3 regions of the Serratia sp. Ae19-1 genome follow, and region 1 is predicted to be linked to each of the others. Evidence: predicted binding sites of a transcription regulator. Region 1 holds the regulator's gene; each other region holds the start of a gene.
The links. The regulator PurR, encoded in region 1, represses purine synthesis genes. The targets are predictions, from matches to a motif close to CANGCAAACGTTTGCNTG.
Positions count from the first base shown of each region.

Region 1 (4,407 bases):
ACCCCGCCGAAAAAGGGCTACAAAAAAGGCTATGGCCGCCACCGCGAAGCCGGCATGGCCACCGCCAAGCTGGCGCGTGAAGAAAAGCCGTTGAAACTCAGCCCGGCGCACAAGAAACGCTACCAGCACGCCAAACAGACCGCGATGGCCAAGCTGATGGGCCAGATGGGCAAACCTTACCGCTGGGGCGGCAGCTCGCCGCGCACCGGCTTCGACTGCAGCGGCCTCATCTATTACGCCTATAAAGACGTGGTGAAAATCAAGATGCCGCGCACCGCCAACGAGATGTATCACCTGCGTGACGCGGCGCCTATCAAGAAAAGCGAGCTGGAAAGCGGCGATCTGGTGTTCTTCCGCATCAACAACCGCGGCGTGGCGGACCACGTCGGCGTCTACCTCGGCAACGGCAAATTCATCCAGTCGCCACGCACCGGCGAAGAGATCCGCATCAGCCAGCTCGACAACGACTATTGGCAGAACCACTACATCGGCGCACGCCGCGTAGTGACGCCGAAAACCATTCGTTAATTTCCCGCTCTGCGCGGTTGCGGCCCGGTCGCAACCGCCTGCTCAAGCTATCGCCCATCGCACTTCCCCACGCGCATTTCTCGCTTTTCCTCCTGTTTTTTATGATGAAAATTGTTAAGATTGAATGACCACAATAAAAAACGGCCCATCCGGCTCTCGCCCCGGCGGGAAGCACATGGCGCTGTAAAGGAGGAAGCAATGTCGTTTGAATTACCTGCATTACCGTATGAGAAAAACGCGCTCGAGCCGCACATCTCCGCCGAAACCCTGGAATACCACTACGGCAAACACCACAACACCTACGTGGTTAACCTGAACAACCTGGTGAAAGGCAGCGAGTTCGAGGGCAAATCGCTCGAAGAGATCATCAAGACCTCTAACGGCGGCGTGTTCAACAACGCGGCGCAGGTGTGGAACCACACCTTCTACTGGCACTGCCTGTCGCCACAGGGCGGCGGTGAACCGCAGGGCGAACTGGCGGCGGCGATCGTCAAGTCCTTCGGCTCTTTCGCTGCGTTCAAAGAGCAGTTCACCGATGCCGCCGTGAAAAACTTCGGCGCCGGCTGGACCTGGCTGGTGAAAAAACCGGACGGCGCGCTGGCGATCGTCAACACCTCTAACGCGGCAACCCCGCTGACCGGTGAAGACAAACCGCTGCTGACCGTTGACGTGTGGGAACACGCGTATTACATCGATTACCGCAATGCGCGTCCAAAATACCTGGAAAACTTCTGGGCGTTGGTCAACTGGACCTTCGCAGCGGAAAACCTGGCGTAAGCACCGGTTTCTGATGTGACGAGGCGCAGCCAGGCTGCGCCTTTTTTAGCGCCGGAGGGAAATCAGTTCAACGCGGCAACGAAGCTGAAAGCGATAATGACCGCCAGCGCGCAAACGGTGGTGAACAGCGACATCTTCAATTCGGTATCCATGACAACTCCTTTAAAATGGGCTTTCCTAAGGATAAAAGGCGTACAATTAGTACGTCAAATCATTTTCCCACAGTTCGCCGATAAAATCTTGTTATCATTTCCCGGTTTATAATATCGATTACCTCTTCCACTTTTGCTCAATATGCGACAAAATTCGCAGTTCACAACTGCGTACCGGCATCCATGCCCCTCCTGATTAAGCGCTGAAGACTTCAACACACTAAAAACTCAGTTTTCGCTTCTCTGGAGAAGGATCTACGTAGGCAAACGATTAACATCACACTTACATGCTGTAAACATGTGAGTTCAGGAGTCATTCCTTACATGGCAACGATTAAAGATGTGGCCAAACGCGCGGGCGTTTCCACCACCACCGTTTCGCACGTCATCAATAAGACTCGTTTCGTCGCCGAAGAGACCAAAGCGGCCGTGTGGGCCGCCATCAAAGAACTGCACTACTCGCCGAGCGCCGTGGCGCGCAGCCTGAAAGTCAATCACACCAAGTCGATCGGCCTGCTGGCCACCTCGAGTGAAGCCCCCTACTTCGCCGAAGTGATCGAAGCGGTGGAAAACAGTTGCTACAGCAAAGGCTACACCCTGATCCTGTGCAACTCGCACAACAACCTGGACAAACAGCGCGCCTACCTGGCGATGCTGGCGCAAAAGCGCGTCGACGGCCTGCTGGTGATGTGTTCCGAATACCCGGATCAGCTGCTGGGCATGCTGGAAGACTACCGTAACATCCCGATGGTGGTGATGGACTGGGGTGCGGCGCGCGGCGACTTCACCGACACCATCATCGATAACGCCTTCGAAGGCGGCTATCTGGCCGGCCGTTACCTGATAGAACGCGGCCACCGCGATATCGGCGCCATCCCAGGCCAGCTGTCGCGCAATACCGGCGGCGGCCGTCATCAGGGCTTTATGAAGGCGCTGCAGGAAGCGCAGATCGACATTCGCGAAGAGTGGATCGTGCAGGGCGACTTCGAGCCGGAATCCGGTTACAAGGCGATGCACCAGATCCTGTCGCAAAAACAGCGGCCGACTGCGGTATTCTGCGGCGGCGACATCATGGCGATGGGCGCCATCTGCGCCGCCGACGAACTGGGGCTGCGGGTGCCGCAGGATATTTCCGTGATCGGCTACGACAACGTGCGCAACGCCCGCTACTTCACCCCGGCGCTGACCACCATTCATCAGCCGAAAGAACGCCTGGGCGAAATGGCCTTCACCATGCTGCTGGATCGCATCATCAGCAAGCGCGAAGAGTCGCAGGTGATCGAAGTGCATCCGAAGCTGGTCGAACGCCGCTCGGTCGCCGACGGTCCGTTCATCGACTACCGCCGCTAATCCCCTGAGCCGGAAGCCTGCACGGCTTCCGGTGCCGCCTCGCTCAGCCACTCCTGATTCAGCGTCTCCCCATCGCCCAGATACGCCAGTAGCCAACTCATCGCCGGTGACGGTTTATCCTGCTGCCAGGTCAGGCAGCAAGGGCTGGCTGGAAACGGCTGCTGCAGCTGCAACGCCTTCAGCTCACCGCGCTGCACCAGCGGCAGCGCCCGATGTGCCGGCATCATGCCGACGCACAGCCCGGCGCACAAACAGTCGAGCGCCGACGTCCAGTCCGGCACCACCAGCCGCCGCTGGTTATCCAGCGTCCAGGTGACGCGCTTGGGCAAATTGCGCGAGGTGTCCTCCAGGCAGAGCGAAGGGTACGGCCGCAACTGATCGTCGTGCAGCGGCCCCGCCAGCTGCGCCAGCGGGTGTTGCGGGCTGACTACGCACAGCCAGTTCATATAGCCCATGTCGCGGAAGGCAAAACCGCCGCCGACCGGCACTGCACGCGTGGCGCCGATCGCCATGTCCGCCCTGCCGTCCGCCAGCGCATCCCAGACGCCGTTGAACACCTCGGGTTGCAGCATCAACTCGACGTCGGGGAAATGGCGATAGAAATCCAGCACCAGCTGGCGGCTGCGCTGCGGTTTGACGATGATATCTACCGCGATATTCAGCTGGCCGCGCCAACCGTTGGCCACCTGCTGACAGTGGCGGCGGGTGTCGAGCATTTTTTTGATAACAGCTCGCGCATCCTTGATAAACAGCGCGCCGGCCGGCGTCAGCTCCACATCGCGGTGACGCCGCTCAAACAGCGGCACCGCCAGCCATTGCTCCAGCTGCCGCACGGTATAACTCACCGCCGACGGCACCCGGTGCAGCTCCTGCGCCGCCGCGCTGAAACTGCCGGTGCGCGCTACCGCGTCGGCGACTTCAAGTGAATATTCAGACCACATCGCTTTGCCTTCAATTTTTTTAACAGCACTTTGCAAATATTACCGTTTCACAAGCAGAGATCCAGCCGGATACACTGGCCGGCGCTAAAAACCTGCGACACTAAAATATTAACGAGAAATACCATGCGAAATTCTTTTGGCTTTATGTTCTACCTCGCCGGCCTGAGCATGTTGGGTTATCTGGCGACCGATATGTATCTGCCTGCCTTCGGCGCCATGCGCGAAGAACTGCAAATCTCCGCCGGCGCCGTGAGCGCCAGCCTGAGCATCTTCCTGGCCGGCTTCGCCTTCGCGCAGCTGCTGTGGGGGCCGCTCTCCGATCGCCTGGGGCGTAAACCGGTATTATTGATTGGCCTGACGCTGTTCGCCCTCGGCTGCCTCGGCATGCTGTGGGTGGAAAACGCCCTGCAGCTGTGGATCCTGCGCTTTATTCAGGCCGTCGGCGTCTGTTCCGCCACCGCCATCTGGCAAGCGCTGGTGGTCGACCGTTACCGCGAAGGTCAGGCCAACCGCGTGTTCGCCACCATTATGCCGCTGGTGGCACTGTCACCGGCGCTGGCGCCGCTGCTTGGCGCCTGGCTGCTGAACCACGCCAGCTGGCGGGCGATCTTCGCCGCGCTGTTGGTGATCACCGCGCTGCTGCTGCTGCCGACGTTGAT
Region 1 covers NZ_JBCHWD010000006.1:302,314-306,720, reverse strand. The annotation lists gene AAIE04_RS18800 (C40 family peptidase) at 1-528, shown strand, start outside; gene sodB (superoxide dismutase [Fe]) at 727-1,305, shown strand; gene cydH (cytochrome bd-I oxidase subunit CydH) at 1,368-1,457, opposite strand; gene purR (HTH-type transcriptional repressor PurR) at 1,782-2,807, shown strand; gene punR (DNA-binding transcriptional activator PunR) at 2,804-3,748, opposite strand; gene punC (purine nucleoside transporter PunC) at 3,872-4,407, shown strand, end outside.

Region 2 (4,407 bases), on a different contig from region 1:
AAACCTACGCCTGCGCGCTGTCCAAGGTTTACACCTTCGGCCCAACCTTCCGCGCTGAAAACTCCAACACCAGCCGTCACCTGGCGGAATTCTGGATGATCGAGCCGGAAGTGGCCTTCGCTACGCTGGACGACGTTGCCGGCCTGGCCGAAAGCATGCTGAAGTATGTGTTCCAGGCGGTGCTGGATGAGCGCGCCGATGACCTGAAATTCTTCGCCGAGCGCGTAGATAAAGACGCTATCGCCCGTCTGGAGCGCTTCGTTTCTTCCGATTTCGCCCAAGTGGACTACACCGACGCCATCGAAATCCTGATGGCCTCGGGCCAAACCTTCGAAAACCCGGTTTCCTGGGGCATCGATCTCTCTTCCGAACATGAGCGTTACCTGGCAGAGAAACACTTCCAGGCGCCGGTGGTGGTGAAAAACTACCCGAAAGACATCAAAGCCTTCTATATGCGTATGAACGAAGACGGCAAAACCGTCGCGGCCATGGACGTGTTGGCACCGGGCATCGGTGAAATCATCGGTGGCTCGCAGCGTGAAGAACGCCTCGACGTGCTCGATCAGCGTCTGGAAGAGATGGGTCTGAATAAAGAAGACTACTGGTGGTACCGCGATCTGCGCCGCTACGGCACCGTGCCGCACTCTGGTTTCGGCCTGGGCTTTGAACGTTTAATCGCCTATGTCACCGGCGTGCAAAACGTGCGCGATGTGATCCCATTCCCACGCACACCACGTAACGCAAGCTTCTAATTTATACGATCAAACGTTTTTTAAACGATTTCGTTACAAAACAAAGGCCAGCATCGCTGGCCTTTCGCATTTTTTAATATTGACGCACGTCACAAAGTTCCCTAAAAATTACATTTAGTTACACATACTTTCTTTTTGCAACCTGATTGGGACATTGGTATCATTTTCGTCCTAGATTAACCCGCCTGTGAATGGAACACTGCGTTCAGACACAGGACGACACCAATCTATCAACAATAGTTCCCAAAGAATTATTGGCGGCAGTGGCAAAGGTGTCCGAATAACACCAATGAGGGTAATAATGATGAAGCGCAACATTCTTGCAGTGGTTATCCCGGCTCTGTTGGCTGCTGGTGCAGCAAACGCAGCTGAAATCTACAACAAAGACGGCAACAAGCTGGATCTGTACGGCAAAGTTGACGGTCTGCACTACTTCTCCAAAGACAAAGGTAATGACGGCGATCAGACCTATGTTCGTTTTGGCTTCAAAGGTGAAACCCAAATTACTGACCAACTGACCGGTTACGGCCAGTGGGAATACAACGTTCAGTCCAACCACTCCGAGTCTCAGGGCACCGAAGGCACCAAAACCCGTCTGGGCTTCGCCGGTCTGAAATTCGCTGACTACGGCTCCTTCGACTACGGCCGTAACTACGGCGTACTGTACGACGTGGAAGGCTGGACCGATATGCTGCCAGAGTTCGGTGGCGATACCTACACCTACACCGACAACTTCATGACCGGCCGTACCAACGGCGTTGCGACCTATCGTAACAACAACTTCTTCGGTCTGGTTGACGGTCTGAACTTCGCTCTGCAATACCAGGGCAAGAACCAGAACGACGGTCGTGACGTTAAGAAACAGAACGGCGACGGCTGGGGTATCTCCTCTACTTATGACATCGGCGAAGGCGTAAGCTTCGGCGCTGCATACGCTTCTTCCAACCGTACCGACGATCAGAAACTGCGTTCCAACGAGCGTGGCGACAAGGCTGACGCATGGACCGTGGGCGCGAAATACGACGCCAACAACGTTTACCTGGCGGCCATGTACGCAGAAACTCGTAACATGACTCCATTCGGCGGCGGTGACTTCACTAACACCTGTGCTGCTTCTGAAAAATGCGGCGGTTTCGCCAGCAAAACTCAGAACTTCGAAGTGACTGCTCAGTACCAGTTCGACTTCGGTCTGCGTCCAGAAGTGTCTTACCTGCAGTCTAAAGGTAAAAACCTGAACGTCCCAGGCGCAGGTTCTGACCAGGATCTGGTTAAATATGTTTCTGTTGGTACCACTTACTACTTCAACAAAAACATGTCCACCTACGTTGATTACAAAATCAACCTGCTGGATGACAACGCGTTCACCAAAGCAACCGGCACCGCTACTGACGATATCGTAGCTGTTGGTCTGGTGTACCAGTTCTAAGTTGTCTCGCTTAACGGCGGTTTACCGTCAGCTAAGTTAAAAAACAGGGCTTCGGCCCTGTTTTTGTTTGTGTCAGCCGGTAACTTTTTATCCTGCCAATTTCTCCTTCCCCATCATTTTTTCTGCCTAATACTCCCCCTTCGCAAGATCGCGGTGTTTTTGTCGCAAACGGTTGGCAAAGCCGGTAACTGGCGTTACCCTGATGCTTCTGTCTGCTTAACTCCGAGATTTGGAAGCACCTGACATGTTTGAAAAAATCACCGCCGCACCCGCCGACCCGATCCTGGGCCTGACCGACATTTTCCGCGCCGACGCCCGCCCGAATAAAATCAATTTAGGGATTGGCGTTTATAAAGACGAAACCGGTAAAACCCCGGTGCTGACCAGCGTAAAAAAAGCTGAACAGTATCTGCTGGAAAATGAGACCACTAAAAACTATCTCGGCATTGAGGGCATCCCGGCGTTCGCCAGCTGCACGCAAGAGCTGCTGTTCGGTAAAGAGAGCCCGATCGTCGCCGATCGTCGCGCGCGCACCGCACAGACGCCAGGCGGCACCGGCGGCCTGCGCGTGGCGGCAGACTTTATCGCTAACCAGACCAGCGCCAAACGCATCTGGATCAGCAACCCAAGCTGGCCGAACCACAAAAACGTCTTTAGCGCCGTGGGCCTGGAAGTGCTGGAATACGCCTATTACGACGCCGCCAACCACGCGCTGGACTTTGACGGCCTGCTGAACAGCCTGAAACAGGCGCAGGCCGGTGATGTGGTGCTGTTCCACGGCTGCTGCCATAACCCGACCGGTATCGATCCGACGGCGGAGCAGTGGGCTCAGTTGGCTGAGCTTTCCGTCGTCAACGGCTGGCTGCCGCTGTTCGACTTCGCTTATCAGGGCTTCGCCAACGGGCTGGAAGAAGACGCGCAAGGTCTGCGTATTTTCGCCGCCAAACATAAAGAGTTGATCGTCGCCAGCTCCTACTCGAAAAACTTCGGTCTGTACAATGAGCGCGTCGGCGCTTGCACCATTGTTGCCGCCGATGCCGAGACCGCCGATCGCGCCTTTAGCCAGGTGAAAGCGGCTATCCGCGCCAACTACTCCAACCCGCCGTCACACGGCGCGGCCGTTGTCGCCACCATTCTGGGCAATGACGCGCTGCGTGCGATGTGGGAGCAGGAGCTGACCGATATGCGTCAGCGCATTCACCGCATGCGTCAGCTGTTCGTGAACACTCTGCAGGAGAAAGGCGCACAGCAGGACTTCAGCTTCATCATCCAGCAGAACGGCATGTTCTCGTTCAGCGGCCTGACCAAAGAACAGGTGCTGCGTCTGCGCGAAGAGTTTGGCGTCTACGCCGTGAACTCGGGCCGGGTTAACGTTGCCGGCATGACGCCGGACAACATGGCGTCGCTGTGCGAAGCCATCGTCGCCGTGCTCTAAGCGCGTCGGCGCAGGCCATCAGGACATAAAAAAGGGGCGCTCTAAGCGCCCCTTGATTATTTCTGCCGGGAAATAATCGTTACCACACCGCCGGCTCTTCACGCAGGAACGGGTTGGTCTGGCGTTCGTGGCCGAAGGTCGACATCGGGCCGTGGCCGGGAATAAAGCGCATGTCGTCACCCAGCGGCAGCAGCTTGGTGCGAATAGAGGCGATCAGCGCCTGATGGTCACCGCGCGGGAAGTCGCTGCGCCCCACGCCGCCGTTAAACAGCACGTCCCCCACCAGCGCCAAACGCGCCTGTTCATTAATAAAGACGATGTGGCCCGGCGTATGCCCTGGGCAATGCAGCACCTTGAGCGTCATCTCGCCCACCCGCATCTCATCGCCTTCCGACAGCCAGCGAGTCGGCGTCAGCGGCGCACACTCTTCCAGCCCGAACATCCGGCTCTGCGCCGGCAAACCGTCCAGCCAAAAAGCGTCCTCTTTATCCGGGCCGTAAATCGGCACCTGATAATGATCCGCCAGCTCCGCCGCCGCGCCGACGTGATCCAAATGGCCGTGCGTCAGCAAAATCTGCGTAATTGTCACGCCCTGCTGCGCCACTTCCGCTTTAATTTTTTCCGCTTCGCCGCCGGGATCGACCAACGCCGCCTGTTGCGTGTTTTCACACCAGATCAGACTGCAGTTCTGGCTGAAGGCGGTAACGGGAATAAGATGGTATTTCATAAGGCTCCAACGACAATAACGCCGCCTCCGCAAGGAGCGGCGTTATTCACTGAGGGCACAGCGGTTA
Region 2 covers NZ_JBCHWD010000001.1:923,966-928,372, reverse strand. The annotation lists gene asnS (asparagine--tRNA ligase) at 1-752, shown strand, start outside; gene ompC (porin OmpC) at 1,054-2,178, shown strand; gene AAIE04_RS04455 (amino acid aminotransferase) at 2,423-3,613, shown strand; gene AAIE04_RS04450 (MBL fold metallo-hydrolase) at 3,693-4,340, opposite strand; gene mepK (peptidoglycan L,D-endopeptidase MepK) at 4,405-4,407, opposite strand, start outside.
Region 2: the regulator PurR is predicted to act here: its motif matches at 2,340-2,357, upstream of AAIE04_RS04455 (amino acid aminotransferase).

Region 3 (4,407 bases), on a different contig from region 1:
GGCCGAACCGCTGGCAACAAAGGATAAGGGTTGCGCTCGTTGCGGGACTTAACCCAACATTTCACAACACGAGCTGACGACAGCCATGCAGCACCTGTCTCAGAGTTCCCGAAGGCACCAATCCATCTCTGGAAAGTTCTCTGGATGTCAAGAGTAGGTAAGGTTCTTCGCGTTGCATCGAATTAAACCACATGCTCCACCGCTTGTGCGGGCCCCCGTCAATTCATTTGAGTTTTAACCTTGCGGCCGTACTCCCCAGGCGGTCGATTTAACGCGTTAGCTCCGGAAGCCACGCCTCAAGGGCACAACCTCCAAATCGACATCGTTTACAGCGTGGACTACCAGGGTATCTAATCCTGTTTGCTCCCCACGCTTTCGCACCTGAGCGTCAGTCTTCGTCCAGGGGGCCGCCTTCGCCACCGGTATTCCTCCAGATCTCTACGCATTTCACCGCTACACCTGGAATTCTACCCCCCTCTACGAGACTCTAGCTTGCCAGTTTCAAATGCAGTTCCCAGGTTGAGCCCGGGGATTTCACATCTGACTTAACAAACCGCCTGCGTGCGCTTTACGCCCAGTAATTCCGATTAACGCTTGCACCCTCCGTATTACCGCGGCTGCTGGCACGGAGTTAGCCGGTGCTTCTTCTGCGAGTAACGTCAATTGATGAACGTATTAAGCTCACCACCTTCCTCCTCGCTGAAAGTGCTTTACAACCCGAAGGCCTTCTTCACACACGCGGCATGGCTGCATCAGGCTTGCGCCCATTGTGCAATATTCCCCACTGCTGCCTCCCGTAGGAGTCTGGACCGTGTCTCAGTTCCAGTGTGGCTGGTCATCCTCTCAGACCAGCTAGGGATCGTCGCCTAGGTGAGCCATTACCCCACCTACTAGCTAATCCCATCTGGGCACATCTGATGGCAAGAGGCCCGAAGGTCCCCCTCTTTGGTCTTGCGACGTTATGCGGTATTAGCTACCGTTTCCAGTAGTTATCCCCCTCCATCAGGCAGTTTCCCAGACATTACTCACCCGTCCGCCGCTCGTCACCCAGGGAGCAAGCTCCCCTGTGCTACCGCTCGACTTGCATGTGTTAAGCCTGCCGCCAGCGTTCAATCTGAGCCATGATCAAACTCTTCAATTAAAAGCTTGATTTGCTTCCACTCGAGAAGCGATGCTCAAAGATTTACTGCATGAATTTTACTTCAGTTAGTCACTCTTCAAGACTTGATATTTTTTTGCATCCGAAGATGCTGGATATCGTCTTGTGGAGCGCCCACACAGATTGTCTGATAAATTGTTAAAGAGCAGTGAGTTAGGCACTTTCGCTTGCTAACTCGAGGTGGCGTATATTACGCTTTCCTCTTTCAGAGTCAACCCTAATTTTCAGGATTTTTTCTCTGCGACCCCCGGATACTCTGTGAAGTTGTTCACATGTTCCGTGTCGATGGAGGCGCATTATAGGGAGTTCCTCGCAGGCCGCAACAGGTATTTTCAGCAAAAACGATCGTTCGCTGCATTCCACAGCAAAACCCCGCCTTATACCCACTTGCACACAGTGTTATCCACAGATGCGATTTGTACGGAAAATTTACGAGCGCCACGCAAACGTTTTCGCTACAATTCCCCGCGACGAAACGATCCCCCTTTTATGGGGGCGTTACCTGAATTTGTGCCTGTCCCTCCCTTTATAAGGCAAAAAACCACGCTTTATAGAGAGAACGAGGTGGACATTCACGTAACGCTCTTTAATTGCGACTCAAAGCCAAGGGATAAAACCATGCAACAACCTCGTCCAATCCGCCGGGCCCTGCTCAGCGTGTCTGACAAAACCGGTATCGTTGAATTCGCCGAAGCGCTTTCCCAGCGCGGCGTTGAACTGCTCTCCACTGGCGGCACCGCCCGTCTGCTGGCAGACGCCGGTCTGCCCGTTACCGAAGTTTCCGACTACACCGGTTTCCCGGAAATGATGGACGGACGAGTCAAAACCCTGCACCCGAAAGTCCACGGCGGCATTCTCGGCCGCCGCGGCCAGGACGATGCCGTCATGAATCAGCATGACATCAAGCCTATCGACATGGTGGTCGTCAATCTGTACCCGTTCGCCCAAACCGTGGCGCGCCCGGATTGCTCGCTGGAGGATGCGGTCGAGAATATCGATATCGGCGGCCCGACCATGGTGCGCTCCGCCGCCAAGAACCATAAAGACGTCGCCATCGTAGTGAAGAGCAGCGACTACGCCGCCATCATTACCGAGATGGACAACAACGACGGTTCGCTGCGCTATGCCACCCGTTTCGATCTCGCCATCAAAGCTTTCGAACACACCGCCGCCTACGACAGCATGATCGCCAACTACTTCGGCGCGCTGGTGCCGGCGTACCACGGCGAGACCGAGCAGCCGTCCGGCCGCTTCCCGCGCACCCTGAACCTCAACTACATTAAGAAGCAGGATATGCGCTACGGTGAGAACAGCCACCAGCAGGCCGCCTTCTATATAGAGGAAGAGGTAAAGGAAGCGTCCGTCGCGACCGCCGAACAGCTGCAAGGCAAAGCGCTGTCCTATAACAACATCGCCGATACCGACGCCGCGCTGGAATGCGTGAAAGAGTTCGCCGAACCGGCCTGCGTGATCGTCAAGCACGCCAACCCTTGCGGCGTGGCGATCGGCGACGACATCCTGGCCGCCTACGAGCGTGCTTACCAAACCGACCCGACCTCCGCCTTCGGCGGCATCATCGCCTTTAACCGCGAACTGGACGCCGCCACCGCACAGGCGATCATCAGCCGCCAGTTCGTGGAAGTGATCATTGCGCCAAACGTCACCCAGGAAGCGCGCTCCCTGCTGGCCGCCAAACAGAACGTGCGCGTGCTGGCCTGCGGCCAGTGGCAGCAACGCGTGGCTGGGCTGGACTTCAAACGCGTCAACGGCGGGCTGCTGGTGCAGGATCGCGATCTGGGCATGGTGACCGTCGGCGATCTGCGCGTGGTATCAGAGCGCCAGCCGACCGAACAGGAACTGCGTGACGCGCTGTTCTGCTGGAAAGTGGCCAAGTTCGTGAAATCCAACGCTATCGTGTATGCGCGTGACAATATGACCATCGGCATAGGCGCCGGCCAGATGAGCCGCGTTTACTCCGCCAAGATCGCCGGCATCAAAGCGGGCGACGAAGGGCTGGAAGTAAAAGGCTCCGCCATGGCCTCCGACGCCTTCTTCCCGTTCCGCGACGGCATCGACGCCGCAGCGGCGGTTGGCATCACCTGCGTGATCCAGCCGGGCGGTTCGATCCGCGACGACGAAGTGATCGCCGCCGCCAACGAACACGGCATTGCGATGATCTTCACCGACATGCGTCACTTCCGCCATTAATTCCTTTTGCCGCGTGCGCTCCGGCGCACGCCATTCGTGGAGCCCCTGATGAACATTTTGATTATCGGCAACGGCGGGCGCGAGCACGCGCTGGCCTGGAAAGCCGCCCAGTCTCCGCTGGCGGATAAAGTCTATGTTGCGCCGGGCAATGCCGGCACCGCGCTGGAAGCCAATCTGGAAAACGTGGCGATCGCCGCCACCGACATCCCCGCCCTGGTCGCTTTCGCCCAGAGCCATGACATCGGTCTGACCATCGTCGGGCCGGAAGCGCCGCTGGTGATCGGCGTGGTCGACGCCTTCCAGGCCGCCGGTCTGAAAATTTTCGGCCCGTCACAGGCCGCCGCACAGCTCGAAGGCTCCAAAGCCTTCACCAAGGATTTCCTGGCGCGCCACCGCATCCCGACCGCCGAATATGAAAACTTCACCGAGGTGGAGCCGGCGCTGGCCTACGTGCGCCGCAAAGGCGCGCCGATCGTCATCAAGGCCGATGGCCTGGCGGCCGGTAAGGGCGTGATCGTCGCGATGACGCTGCAGGAAGCGGAAGAAGCGGTGCGCGACATGTTGGCCGGCAATGCCTTCGGCGACGCCGGCCATCGCATCGTCGTGGAAGAGTTCCTCGACGGCGAAGAAGCCAGCTTCATCGTGATGGTCGACGGCGAGAACGTGGTGCCGATGGCCACCAGCCAGGACCACAAGCGCGTCGGCGACGGCGACACCGGCCCGAACACCGGCGGCATGGGCGCCTATTCTCCGGCACCGGTAGTGACCGACGAAATCCACCAGCGCGCCATGGATCAGGTGATCTGGCCGACGGTGCGTGGCATGGCGGCGGAAGGCAACACCTACGTCGGCTTCCTGTACGCCGGCCTGATGATCTCCGCCGACGGTCAGCCGAAGGTGATCGAATTCAACTGTCGTTTTGGCGATCCGGAAACCCAACCGATCATGCTGCGCCTGCGTTCCGATCTGGTGGAGCTGTGCCTGGCGGGCGCCGAAGGCCGCCTGAACGAGAAAACCTCCGACTGGGACGAGCGTCCTGC
Region 3 covers NZ_JBCHWD010000002.1:285,259-289,665, forward strand. The annotation lists rRNA gene AAIE04_RS06700 (16S ribosomal RNA) at 1-1,141, opposite strand, end outside; gene purH (bifunctional phosphoribosylaminoimidazolecarboxamide formyltransferase/IMP cyclohydrolase) at 1,778-3,367, shown strand; gene purD (phosphoribosylamine--glycine ligase) at 3,416-4,407, shown strand, end outside.
Region 3: the regulator PurR is predicted to act here: its motif matches at 1,599-1,616, upstream of purH (bifunctional phosphoribosylaminoimidazolecarboxamide formyltransferase/IMP cyclohydrolase).